4 regions of the Kitasatospora sp. NPDC093806 genome follow, and region 4 is predicted to be linked to each of the others. Evidence: riboswitches for the same ligand, from Rfam matches in the RefSeq annotation. Region 4 holds a riboswitch; each other region holds the start of a gene.
What was found. A riboswitch is a leader RNA that binds a small molecule or an ion and turns the genes downstream of it on or off. The one in region 4 is predicted to bind cobalamin.

Region 1: another riboswitch for cobalamin. It lies ahead of AB0N76_RS39490 (prenyltransferase/squalene oxidase repeat-containing protein); the one in region 4 lies ahead of AB0N76_RS30595 (HoxN/HupN/NixA family nickel/cobalt transporter).
Region 2: another riboswitch for cobalamin. It lies ahead of AB0N76_RS23460 (ABC transporter substrate-binding protein); the one in region 4 lies ahead of AB0N76_RS30595 (HoxN/HupN/NixA family nickel/cobalt transporter).
Region 3: another riboswitch for cobalamin. It lies ahead of AB0N76_RS27750 (hotdog domain-containing protein); the one in region 4 lies ahead of AB0N76_RS30595 (HoxN/HupN/NixA family nickel/cobalt transporter).

Annotation. Positions count from the first base shown of each region.
Region 1 is NZ_JBFBDO010000232.1:71-2,792, reverse strand. It holds gene AB0N76_RS39495 (NAD(P)-dependent oxidoreductase) at 1-1,047, opposite strand, end outside; cobalamin riboswitch at 1,130-1,285, shown strand; partial or broken gene AB0N76_RS39490 (prenyltransferase/squalene oxidase repeat-containing protein) at 1,547-2,482, shown strand.
Region 2 is NZ_JBFBDO010000052.1:49,316-52,037, reverse strand. It holds gene AB0N76_RS23465 (iron chelate uptake ABC transporter family permease subunit) at 1-412, opposite strand, end outside; gene AB0N76_RS23460 (ABC transporter substrate-binding protein) at 409-1,227, opposite strand; cobalamin riboswitch at 1,466-1,670, opposite strand; gene AB0N76_RS23455 (RHS repeat-associated core domain-containing protein) at 1,774-2,722, opposite strand, start outside.
Region 3 is NZ_JBFBDO010000073.1:35,634-38,355, reverse strand. It holds gene AB0N76_RS27755 (LLM class flavin-dependent oxidoreductase) at 1-765, shown strand, start outside; cobalamin riboswitch at 870-1,057, shown strand; gene AB0N76_RS27750 (hotdog domain-containing protein) at 1,354-1,779, shown strand; gene AB0N76_RS27745 (hypothetical protein) at 2,002-2,722, opposite strand, start outside.
Region 4 is NZ_JBFBDO010000091.1:9,430-12,151, reverse strand. It holds gene rpsN (30S ribosomal protein S14) at 1-31, opposite strand, end outside; gene rpmB (50S ribosomal protein L28) at 31-267, opposite strand; gene AB0N76_RS30595 (HoxN/HupN/NixA family nickel/cobalt transporter) at 456-1,586, opposite strand; cobalamin riboswitch at 1,618-1,826, opposite strand; gene AB0N76_RS30590 (metalloregulator ArsR/SmtB family transcription factor) at 1,895-2,308, shown strand; gene AB0N76_RS30585 (DNA-formamidopyrimidine glycosylase family protein) at 2,360-2,722, opposite strand, start outside.

The DNA.
Region 1 (2,722 bases), on a different contig from region 4:
CAGCAGGGCCGCCAGGTGGTCCGCGCAGCTCAGGGCCGCCGCGGCCATGGCGGCGTTGGTCATCCCGGCGATGTGCGGGGTGAGCAGCGCGTTCGGCAGCCCGAAGAGCGGGGAGGCGAACGCGGCGTGCTCGTGCTCGAAGGTGTCCACGGCGGCCGCCGCGAGCGGGTGCGCGGGGTCGCGCAGCGCGTCGGCGAGTGCCCGCTCGTCGACGATCCCGCCCCGGGCGGTGTTCAGCAGGACCGATCCCGGCCGCATCAGCGCCAGTTCGGCCCGGCCGATCAGCCCCCGGGTCCGCGCGGTGAGCGGCACGTGCAGCGAGACCACGTCGCTGCCCGCCAGCAGCTCGCCGAGCGAACCGGCGGGTTGCACCGGGCGCTCCACCGGGCTCTCCACCGGGTGCCGGGAGAGGGCCCGGACGGCCATGCCCAGCGCGCCCGCCCGGGCGGCCAGCGCCCGCCCGACCCGGCCCAGGCCGACGATGCCCAGGGTGAGGTCCGACAGCTCCGCCGCCGGGGCCGCAGGCGGCTGCCAACGTCCCCGGTGCGCCGCCTCGTTGGAGGCCGGCAGGTGCCGGGTCAGGGCGAGCAGCTGGGCCAGCGCGAACTCGGCGACCGCGTTCGCGTTGGAGCCCGGGGTGTGGGTGACCGCGACCCCGTACCGGGCGGCCGCCGGGAGCTCGACGTGGTCGGTGCCCGACCCGGCCCGCCCCACCACCCGCAGCCGGTTGCCGAGGGCCGCATCCGTCGCCGCCGCCAGGAACGCGGCGCGCAGCGGCACCCCGCCCCGGGACTTGACCGCGTGGTAGCCGACCCCGCCCCGGACGGTCTCGGCGATCAGCGCGGACTCGTCGAAGGCGTCGAAGTCGGTGAACTCCACCCGCCCGGCCTCCACCTGCCCGGCCCAGTCGGCCCGCGCCGCGTCAGGGTCGGCGACCCGCCGGAGGTTCAGCGTGACGGCCAGCCCGTGACCGAGCAGCCGCTCCAGCTCCCGCCCGAGCAGCGCCCCCGGCGCCGCGTCCAACAGCAGGACCCGGTCCTCGCCCATCGCGGTCCCCCCTTTCGTTCGCAGGGACCCTATCCGGGTACCCCGGGGCCCGGCCCTGCCGGGGAGCCGACCTGACGGTCCGTTGACTCGCCCCGGGTGGTGTGGTCTGATGAGACGATTTTTGCTCCTCGGCAGTCAGGGGAAGCCGGTCCGATTCCGGCGCTGACCCGCAACCGTAGATCCGCCCCCGGCCGGGGATGGGTGAGCCGGAATGCCTGCGCCGAGAGCTCGTTGTGTCACAAGCACTTGCGTCGTCGCGGACTACGACGTGGTCGGGACGGTCCCCGCACGGGGTGCCGTCCGCTGCGCCGTGGTGCCCGCCGACCGATCGGGGGAATCACCGGTGAGAGTCAGCAGCAGCCGCACCCGCGAGGAGCGGCGAGGTCGGGGGAGCGGGCGGCCGGCGTACCGGCTCGCCGTCGGCGCCGTGGCGGCGGCCGTGGGCGGCACGGTCCTGCTGGGACACCCCGGCAACGCCGCCGCCGACCCCGCACGCACGCCCGACCTGGCCAGGGGCAGCGCCTACCTGACCGCCCCGGCCCGGCTCGTCGACGGCCACTACTACGAGGCGTTCCCGGACTTCGCCGACTTCGGCCTCACCATCGACGGCGCCTACGCGCTCGCGGCCACCGGCACCGACGACGCGGCGCTGCGCCGGATCGTCGACTTCCTCGACGGGCAGGGCAAGGACGCGGGCGAGCGCACCGTCAACGACTGGACCGGCATCGGTACCCAGGACGCCGGCGGCGGGTCCATCGGCAAGGAGGCGCTGCTCGCCGAGATCGTCGGCCGGGACCCGCGCGCCTTCGGCGGCCGGGACCTGATCGCGGCCCTCGCGGCTGCGGTCTGCGCCCGGGCCGAGGAGGCCACCGGCTGTGCGGCGCCGGGCAACTACACCTACGCCACCTCGGTCTTCTCCCAGGCGCTCGGCATCCTGGCCCAGCTGCGGGCCGGGGACACCGGACCGGCCGCCGCGCCGATCGCCTACCTGCGGAGCCTCCAGCACGCCGACGGCTCCTGGCCCAGCCTGATCCCCGCCACCGGCGACTCCGACGTGGACAGCACCGCGATGGCGGCGATGGCGCTCGCCCTGGTGCCCGGTGCCGAGGCCGCCGCCGCGGTGGACCGGGCGCTCGGCTGGCTGGCCGGGCGGCAGCAGGGCGACGGCGGCTTCCCCGGGGCGGCGGGCAACTCCACCAACTCGGCCGCGCTCGCCGTCCAGGGGCTGAGCCTGCGTCCGGCCGTCCACGCGGACCGGATCGCCAAGGCGCTCGACTTCCTGGCCGGGCAGCAGAACGCGGACGGCGGCTTCAACGTCGCGACGGCCGGTCAGCGCGGGTCGGACGTCCGGGCCTCCACCCAGGCGCTGGGCGGGGCGACCGGGATCCCCTTCGGCACCCTCCGGCGGGACCTGACGAGCGGGCCGACGCCGACGGGTACCCCGACCGCGACTCCGACTGCGACGGCTACTCCGACGGGCACGCCGACGTCGACCGCGACCCCGACCGGGACGGGGACACCGACCGGGACGCCCACCGGTAGCGGGACGCCCACCGGCACCCCGACGGGCACCCCGACGGGCACCGCGACGCCGACCGGCTCGCCCTCGCCGACCGCCGCGCCGACCGGCACCACCACCGCGACCGCGACCGCCACCGCCACCGACCGCGCCTCG
Region 2 (2,722 bases), on a different contig from region 4:
CGGCCCCGTCCGAGATCCCGAGCAGGAAGGGGTCGGCCAGGTCGTTCCCGGTCAGGGTCTGCAGCACGGCGCCGCAGACCGCGAGACCGGCGCCGGTCGCGGCCGCTCCCAGGACCCGGGGCAGCCGCAGCTGCCAGACGATCCGGTCGTCCAGCAGCGTCACCTGCGGGTCGCCCAGCCCGAGCCGGCGCGCCACGACGTCGACCACCGTCCGGACCGGCTCGGGCTGGGAGCCGACGGCCAGACCGAGGAGCACGGTGGTCAGCAGCACGGCCGCGGCGACGGCCAGGACCGCCGCCGCGCGGCCCCGACCGGCGGCCCGCCACCCGGCGGGGCGGGGTGCGGTCGGGCCGGCTGCGGTGGGGCGGGGTGCGGTGGGGTCGGCTGCGGTGGGGCGGGGTGCGGCGGTCATGACCCCGGGCGCAGTCGGCCGAGCTCCGCCGACACCCGGGCGGCGCCGTCGGCGAGCAGCACACCGGGCGTCGACTCGGAGAACGGGACCACCACGAAGGCCTTGCGCCGTACGGCGGTGAGCGTGCTCAGCACCGGGTCGCCCTGCAGATAGTCGATCTTGGACTGGGCGCTGTCCCAGTCGGCGTCCGCGAGCACGATGGCGTCCGGGTCCGCGGCGACGACCTTCTCCCAGCTGACGTTCTGCCAGGCGCCGGGCAGGTCCGCGAAGACGTTGCGGGCGCCCACGGCGTCGAGCACGAGCTGAGGCCCGCCATGGCCGGAGCCGACGAACGGCGCCTTGGTGTCCGAGTCGAACCACAGCACCTTCAGGTCCTTGCCGGCGGCCGTCGCCGCGAACCGGGCCAGCTGCTGCTCCTGCTGCCGCTGGATCGCGGCGGCCCGCTCGGGGACGCCGAAGACCTGGGCGACGTCGTTCAGTTCGCCCCACACCGCCTGCCAGGTCGTCGGCGGCACCTTGCTCTTGTCACCGCAGCCGAACGGGGACAGGTACGACGGGATGCCCTGGCCGCGCAGCTCCTCCCGGGTGCCCGCGACCTTCTCGGTGTACGCGCTGGCGTAGGAGGCGTACAGGAAGTCGGGGCGCGCCGCGAGGAGCTTCTCCTTCGTCGGGTACTGCTTGGAGAGCACCGGAACGGCGTCGTAGGCCGCCTTCCACTGCTCCGGGACGGCGTTGTCGAGATAGGCGGTCCCGGCCATCCGGGACTCCAGGCCGAGGGCCAGGGCCAGCTCGGTGGCACCCTGATTGAGTGTCACCAGGCGCTCGGGCGGCGCACCGACGGTCACGGTGGTCCCGCAGTTGTCCACGCTGACCGGCGCGGCACTTGCGGTCGTCCCGCCGGACGCGACCGGGGCGGGGGCACCGGCGCAAGCGCCGAGCACGCCGGTGAACAGGACGGCCGCGACCGCGCGGCCGATGTTGACCGGACGTGCGGAACGTATGGATCGAAACGGGTACGGCAAAGCGCTGGGCACGTGTTCTCCAAAACCCTCGTGGAACATGTCGCGCCGTGGCCGGTCTCCTGGCTTCCGCATCGACGCACCGCAGCCGACCTTCCCGGGCGGCTGTTCAGCCGTCCCAGTGGCCCTGACCGCTGGCAGAGCCGGTCAGCGAGGGCCGCGGCACTCCGCGGCAACAGTGGCGAGGGCCGCACCGGACTCAGACCGGTTTCCCGAACACCATGGCCACTGCAAGGTATCAGGTGGTCAGGCCGGTGCCGATCGATGCCCCGGGGGCTTGAGGGTCCGAGTGCGCGTCGGTCCTCCGGCACCGGCCGGAGGGCCGACGGGAGCCGCTGGGGCTCAGTCGACGGGGCTGTTCGGTCGGTGCGGGGTCGTCCAGGAGTCGTTCGGGATTGTCCACTCGAAGTCGCGTCCGTCGACCCAGGGGAGCCGCTTGGTCCACCGCTGGGTGGCGGCGATGCCCAGACGGGAGGCCTTGTCGGACCCGATCTGCCGGGGTGGCTTGGCAGCCCGGTACTGGATGGCCTCCACGTGCGGGAAGTCGTCGCCGTCGATCTTCACGGTGACGCCTTCGTCGTAGCCGCAGTCGTTCTTCGGCACGCCCAGTTCGACGTCATAGTCGACGGAGAACTTTTTGAGTCCAGGCCAGTTCGGGACGAACCCGATCAGGCCCTTGATGGTGGTTTTGAAGCCGTCGTCGGTCATCTTCGGGTCCGTCAGATCGTTGCCGTCGCCTTTGGCATGCGCTCCGATTTCGATCTGGGTGGGCGGAAAGAGATGGGTCGGTGCGAAGTCCATGACCACCTTTCCGGTGTCCGTGTCCCAGGCGAGGACGAGCCGGTAGGGCGCGTCGCCGTCGGTGGTGAACCCCCGGTCGTCCCCGGCGAAGGGTCCGACGGCCCTGTCCGCGATGAAGAAGCGCACGACGATGATGCCGTTCCCCGGTCGGGTCGGGCCGTCCTTCCTGATCTTCGTGTGGCCGGGATCCCAGCCCGGGTCGAAGAGCCGCCTGACCTCCTCGTAGTCCTGGTCGACCGCCATGAGGCCGATCGCGACCGAGAGCACCGCCGACCCGATCCCGGGGAGGAGTCCCTGCCACTGCGGGTCCGGCAGCAGGCCGCTCGGGTCGGAGCCGGTGGCCGGGGCGTTGTTCGCGTAGGCGTAGCCGTTCATCTGCTGCGGATCGGTCAGGTCCATCACGGGGTCGACGCTGATGAAGCGGCCGAGGGCGGGGTCGTACTCGCGGGCCCCGATGTGGGTGAGCCCGCTGCTGTCCTGCGGTTTGCCG
Region 3 (2,722 bases), on a different contig from region 4:
GTCACCCGGGACGAGGGCTGGTTCAAACTGGTCGACGCCCGGCTCCAGCTCGACCCCTTCACCCCGGGCGGGCCGGAGGTCACCGTCGCCAGCGCCGCCACCCCGTTCGGGGTCAAGCTGGCGGGCCGGCTCGGCATCAGCGTGCTCTCCCACGCCGCGCCGCCGTGGGGCGCGGTCCGGGCCGGCCTGAGCCTGGGCCTCGAACGGCTCGCGGACCAGTGGCGCCACCACGAGGAGGCCGCCGCCGAGGCGGGCCGCCAGGTGTCCCGGGACGACTGGCGCCTGGTCGTCCCCGTGCACGTGGCGCCCACCTCGGAGGAGGCGCTGGACGACATCCGCGAGGGGTGGCTGCGCCAGCGCAACGAGCTCTGGATCGACACCTTCGCCATCCCGATGTCGCGCAACCCGCAGAGCGGGGCCAAGGCCTTCGAGGCCACCGTGGCGGCCAACGGCATCATCGCCGGTGACGTCGAGCACGTGGTCGGCGCGATCACCAAGCTGCAGGAGATCACCGGCGGGTTCGGGACCCTGCTCATCTCCTGCCAGGACTGGGCGTCGCGGGAGGCCCAGCGGCGCAGCCTCGACCTGTTCGCGCGCTTCGTGGTGCCCCGCTTCCGGGGTACGGCCGACCGCCTGCGCGCCTCCAACGACTGGGCGGCCGCCAACCGCACCGCGATGCAGGAGGCCGGCTTCGCGGCCCGGACCAAGGCGATGGCGGAGCACGGCGGGACCGAGACCGACGGCGACGCCGCGGCCCGCGCCTGAGCACTCCGCTGCCCGACCGGGGCCGTCGCACCCGCGGTGCGACGGCCCCGGTGCCGGTTGGTGATCATGGGGCCGGGCGGTGGCCGTAGAGTGGTGCGCGCAGCTGGTTCGCCCTGTCCGCCAGGCAGGCGCGTCGCAAGAGGGAACCCGGTGGGAGTCCGGGACTGCCCCGCAGCGGTGAGCGGGAACGACCGCCGTCAGACGCACTGGGCCCGGCCGGGCCCGGGAAGCGACGGCCACTAGGTGTCCGCCCTTTCACGGGTGGCGTGCCCGCGAGTCCGAAGACCTGCCACTGCCCGGGGACCGCAGCGGTCCCCGGTCTCACCGTGACCCCGAGGGCGGGCCGACGGCGTGGCAGGGGGCGCATCCGTGTGCCCGTCCGCTCCGCACGCACGCCTCGCTCCGGGTCCGCGAACTCGCGAAGGAGAGTTCCGTGAAGCAGACCGGTCAGCGCGGATCCCGCACCGCCGGCACCACCACCGGGGAGGTGACGGCCCGATGACGGCGCCCTCGGTTCCCTCCGTTCCGCCGGTTCCGCCGGTCCCGTCGGCCGACCCGGCCCCGTCCCGGACGCCGGGGGACTCGGCCGTGACCCTCGCGCACATCATGAGCGAGCACGACACCAACCTCTACGGGACGGTGCACGGCGGCGTGGTGATGAAGCTGATCGACGACGCCGCGGCCGCCGCCGCGGGCCGCCACGCCGGGGTGCCCGCGGTGACGGTGTCGGTCGAGGAGATGACCTTCCTCGCCCCGGTCCGGGCCGGGGACCTACTCACCGTCCGCGCCCGGGTGGACCACGCCGGGCGCACCTCGATGGACGTCTCGGTGGTGGTCACGGCGGAACGGTGGAACCTCACCGGACCGGTCACCCGGGTGGCGACGGCGCAGCTGGTGTTCGTCGCCGTCGACGCCGACGGGCAGCCGCACCGGGTACCCGCCCTGGTCCCGGAGACCCCCGCCGACCAGCGGCGCGAGCGCCTCTCCAGGGAACGCCGCGCCCGGCGGTCCTGACCGCCGCGACCCACGCGGGTCCGCGCGCCGCCCCGGCGCCCGGACCCGCACGGGCCCGCACCCGGACCCGCGCCCCTGACCCGCACCCGCGCCCGCACCCCAGGCTCGCGCCTGCGCCCGCGCCCGGACCCGCGCCCGGACCCGCGCCCGGTACCCGGAGCCGTGCTCGCGCCTGGACCCGCGCCCTCACCCACGCCCGCACCCGGCGTCAGGCTGTGACGGTCAGTCGACGCGCAGGGTGAACTGGGCGGTGTGCAGCTGTCCGGCGGTCTGGAACTGGAGGAAGACCCGCCAGTCGCCCGGCGCGGGGAGCAGGGCCTGGAAGGTCAGGGTGGGTCCGCCGTGGTCGCCGTCGACCCGGTCCGCCGGGTGGAGGTGGGCCAGCGCCTGGTCGCCCGCGTGGAACGCGGTGAGGTGGGCGTAACTGTCCAGGTAGGGCTGGATATCGTCGACCGGTCGGCCGTCCCGGCTGACGGTGGCGACCAACTGGTGGGCGCCGGCCATCGGCCGGGCGTGCAGGGTGACGGTGTAGCCGTCGACGGTGGCGCTCTCCTCCGGGGCGGGCAGCGGCACCGCGGCGGCCTCGCCGGGCACCGTCACGGTGCGGCTGAGCACGAGCTCCGCGGCGTGCGGGCCGGTGTCCGGGACGAAGTCGGCGTACAGCCGCCAGGTGCCCGGGGCGAGGGCGGCCAGATCGGCGGTCCAGGTGCCGTCGGCGGCCATGTCGGGGTGCAGGTGCTGGAAGCCGGTGAGGTCGCCGCGGATCGCGTAGAAGTGCAGCTTCTTGGTCTGGTGGACGGCGAAGCCGGTGACGGGCGAGCCGTCCGGGCCGGTGACGGTGAAGCGCAGGGCGGTCGGCCGCTGGGCCGGCAGCCGGGAGGTCGCGATGTCCAGCCGGTAGCCGTCCTGCTCGGCGGCGAGGCCCCGGGTGGGTCCGGCGGCG
Region 4 (2,722 bases):
CGTTCTTGGCGATCTTGCTCTGCTTGGCCATCAGACCTTCTCCCCCCGGGCGCGGATGCGGGCGACGGCGGCCTCGATGCCGATGAGGTCGACGGTCTTCAGGCCCTTGGCGCTGAGGGTGAGCCGGACGTACCGGCCCTCGCCGGGCAGCCAGTAGCGCTTGCGCTGGATGTTGGGGTCGAAGCGGCGGGGGGTGCGGCGGTGCGAGTGGGAGATCGCATTGCCGAAGCCGGGCCGGCGGCCGGTGAGCTGGCAGTGGGCGGACATGGGGGCTCCACGGTCGTGCGGGAACGGGCAGGACGGAGCTCACGTTACACCAGATGAAAACGATTCCCATTTCCGGGTACGTTTTCCCGGCCCACCTCCCGGCCCGGGGCCGCCCCCCGGGCCGGGAAAACGCGACGCCCGCCGGAATCCGAGGGATTCCGGCGGGCGTGACGTGGGGCCCTTGCCTGCTACTCGGGGTCGGCCGCCGGTCCGACCGGCTTCGGGGCCCACTTCTGCTCCACCCCGGCCAGCCGCCAGTAGGCGATGGCGGCCGCCCAGACCACCACGAACAGGCCGACGATCGCGTAGCCGACGTTGTCCAGCGAGATCTCCGCGATCCAGCCGCTCACCGGGTCGGTGAGGTCGAACTTCTCGTGCAGCACCCCGACCAGCTCGATGGTCCCGATGATGAACGCCACCGCGATGGACAGCCCGGTGATGGTCAGGTTGTAGTACACCTTCCGCACCGGGTTGGAGAACGCCCACTGGTAGGCGAAGTTCATGAAGGTGCCGTCCAGCGTGTCGAACAGGCTCATCCCGGCCGCGAACAGCAGTGGCAGGCAGACGATCGCGTACCAGGGCAGGCCGGAGGCGGCGCCCGAGCCGGCCATCACCATCAGCGTGACCTCGGTCGCGGTGTCGAAGCCCAGTCCGAGCACCATGCCGACCGGGAACATCTGGCCGGGCCGGGTGATCGAACGGGTCGCCCGGTTCAGCACCCGGGCCAGGAAACCGCGCGAGTTGAGGTGCTCCTCCAGCTCGGCCTCGTCGTACTTCCCGGCCTTCATCGAGCGGAACACCTTCAGGATGCCGAACAGCGCCGCCAGGTTGAGCGCGCCGATCAGGTACAGGAAGGCCCCGGAGGCCGAGGTTCCGACCACGCCCAGCCACTGGTGGGTGGTGGACTCGTCGTCCATCAGCGTGCTCGCCAGCTGCGCGCCGCCCGCCACCAGGGCGGCCATCAGGACCACCATCGAGGAGTGGCCGAGCGCGAACCAGAAGCCCACCGAGACCGGCCGCTTGCCGTCGGCCATCAGCTTGCGGGTGGTGTTGTCGATCACCGCGATGTGGTCGGCGTCGAAGGCGTGCCGCATGCCCAGGGTGTAGGCGGTGATGCCCAGGCCCACCCCGAAGACCTGGGTGCCGACCTCGTACTTCTCCGGCGCGACCAGGAAGATCAGCGTGCCGAACGCCACCACGTGCATGGCCAGGATCACGCCCATCAACCCGGCCGTGCGGACGGTGTCCTCGCGCCGCCAGCGGAAGGTGGGCAGGACGGTGGGCGCCGCCGGAACGGCGGCGGTATCGGGCAGGGTCATCCTCGGATCACGCTCCAGCACCTCGTGGAAAGACTTCGTGAGATGCCGTGGCCGGTCTCCTGGCTTACGGGGCACCCGTACCCGCCTTCCCGGGCGCGCGAGGCACCCAGTGGCGTCGTGGATACGGACGACTCCCCCCGATCACAGTGGCGAGGGCCGCTCCGGACTGGGACCCCTGAGGGTCCGTCACCGGTCTTCCCGAGCACCACGGCGGGGAACACCGTAGGGGCAGTGAATGAACCCATGCAAGGCTGCGCACCTGCGCAGGTGTCCAGGATCACAGCCCGCCGCCTGCAAGAATGGGCCGTATGCATCTCGTACCGGCCGACCGCGCGGGCCACCGCACCATCGACGGCCACCGGGTCTGCGAGGCCATCGCCGCGATCGGCGACACCGGCCACGTCCGCTCCTGGGCCGAGCGGTTCTCGCTGCTCGCCGACCCCGGACGCCTCGCCCTGCTGCTCGCCCTGCACCGGGCCGGCCCCCTCGCCGTCACCGACCTCGCGGTGGCCACCGGCATGCGCGACCCCGCCGTCTCCCAGGCCCTACGGCTGCTGCGGACGGCCGGCGTGGTGCTCGGCGAGAAGGACGGACGTGTCGTGCGCTACCGGCTCGTGGACGCGTCCCTGCGCCCCCTCCTCGACGAATGCGCCGTCGACACCCCCCTCGACCACCCCGACCACCCCGAACCCACCCACCCCACCGCCGCCGCCGCCGGCTGACCCCCCGTCCGGGCGGGCGCACTCCGGCGGCGCGGCTCGTTCAGCCGGCCCCTATCGCTTCTGACAGGACGGGCACCAGAAGAGGTTCCGGGAGGCGTGGGGTTCGGTGCGGACTTCGGTGGTGCAGACGAGGCAGGGCATCCCGGCGCGGCGGTAGACGTAGACCTCGCCGCCGTGGTCGTCGACGCGGGGTGGGCGGCCCATCGCCTCGGGGGTGTGTTCGGGGCGGACGGTGTCGATCCGGCCCGCGTCGACGCCCTCGCGCATCAGGGCCACGAGGTCGGCCCAGATCGCGTCCCACTCCGCGCGGCGCAGGTCGCGGCCGGCCCGGTGCGGGTCGATGCCGTGCCGGAACAGCACCTCGGCGCGGTAGACGTTGCCGACGCCGGCCAGCACCTTCTGGTCCATCAGCAG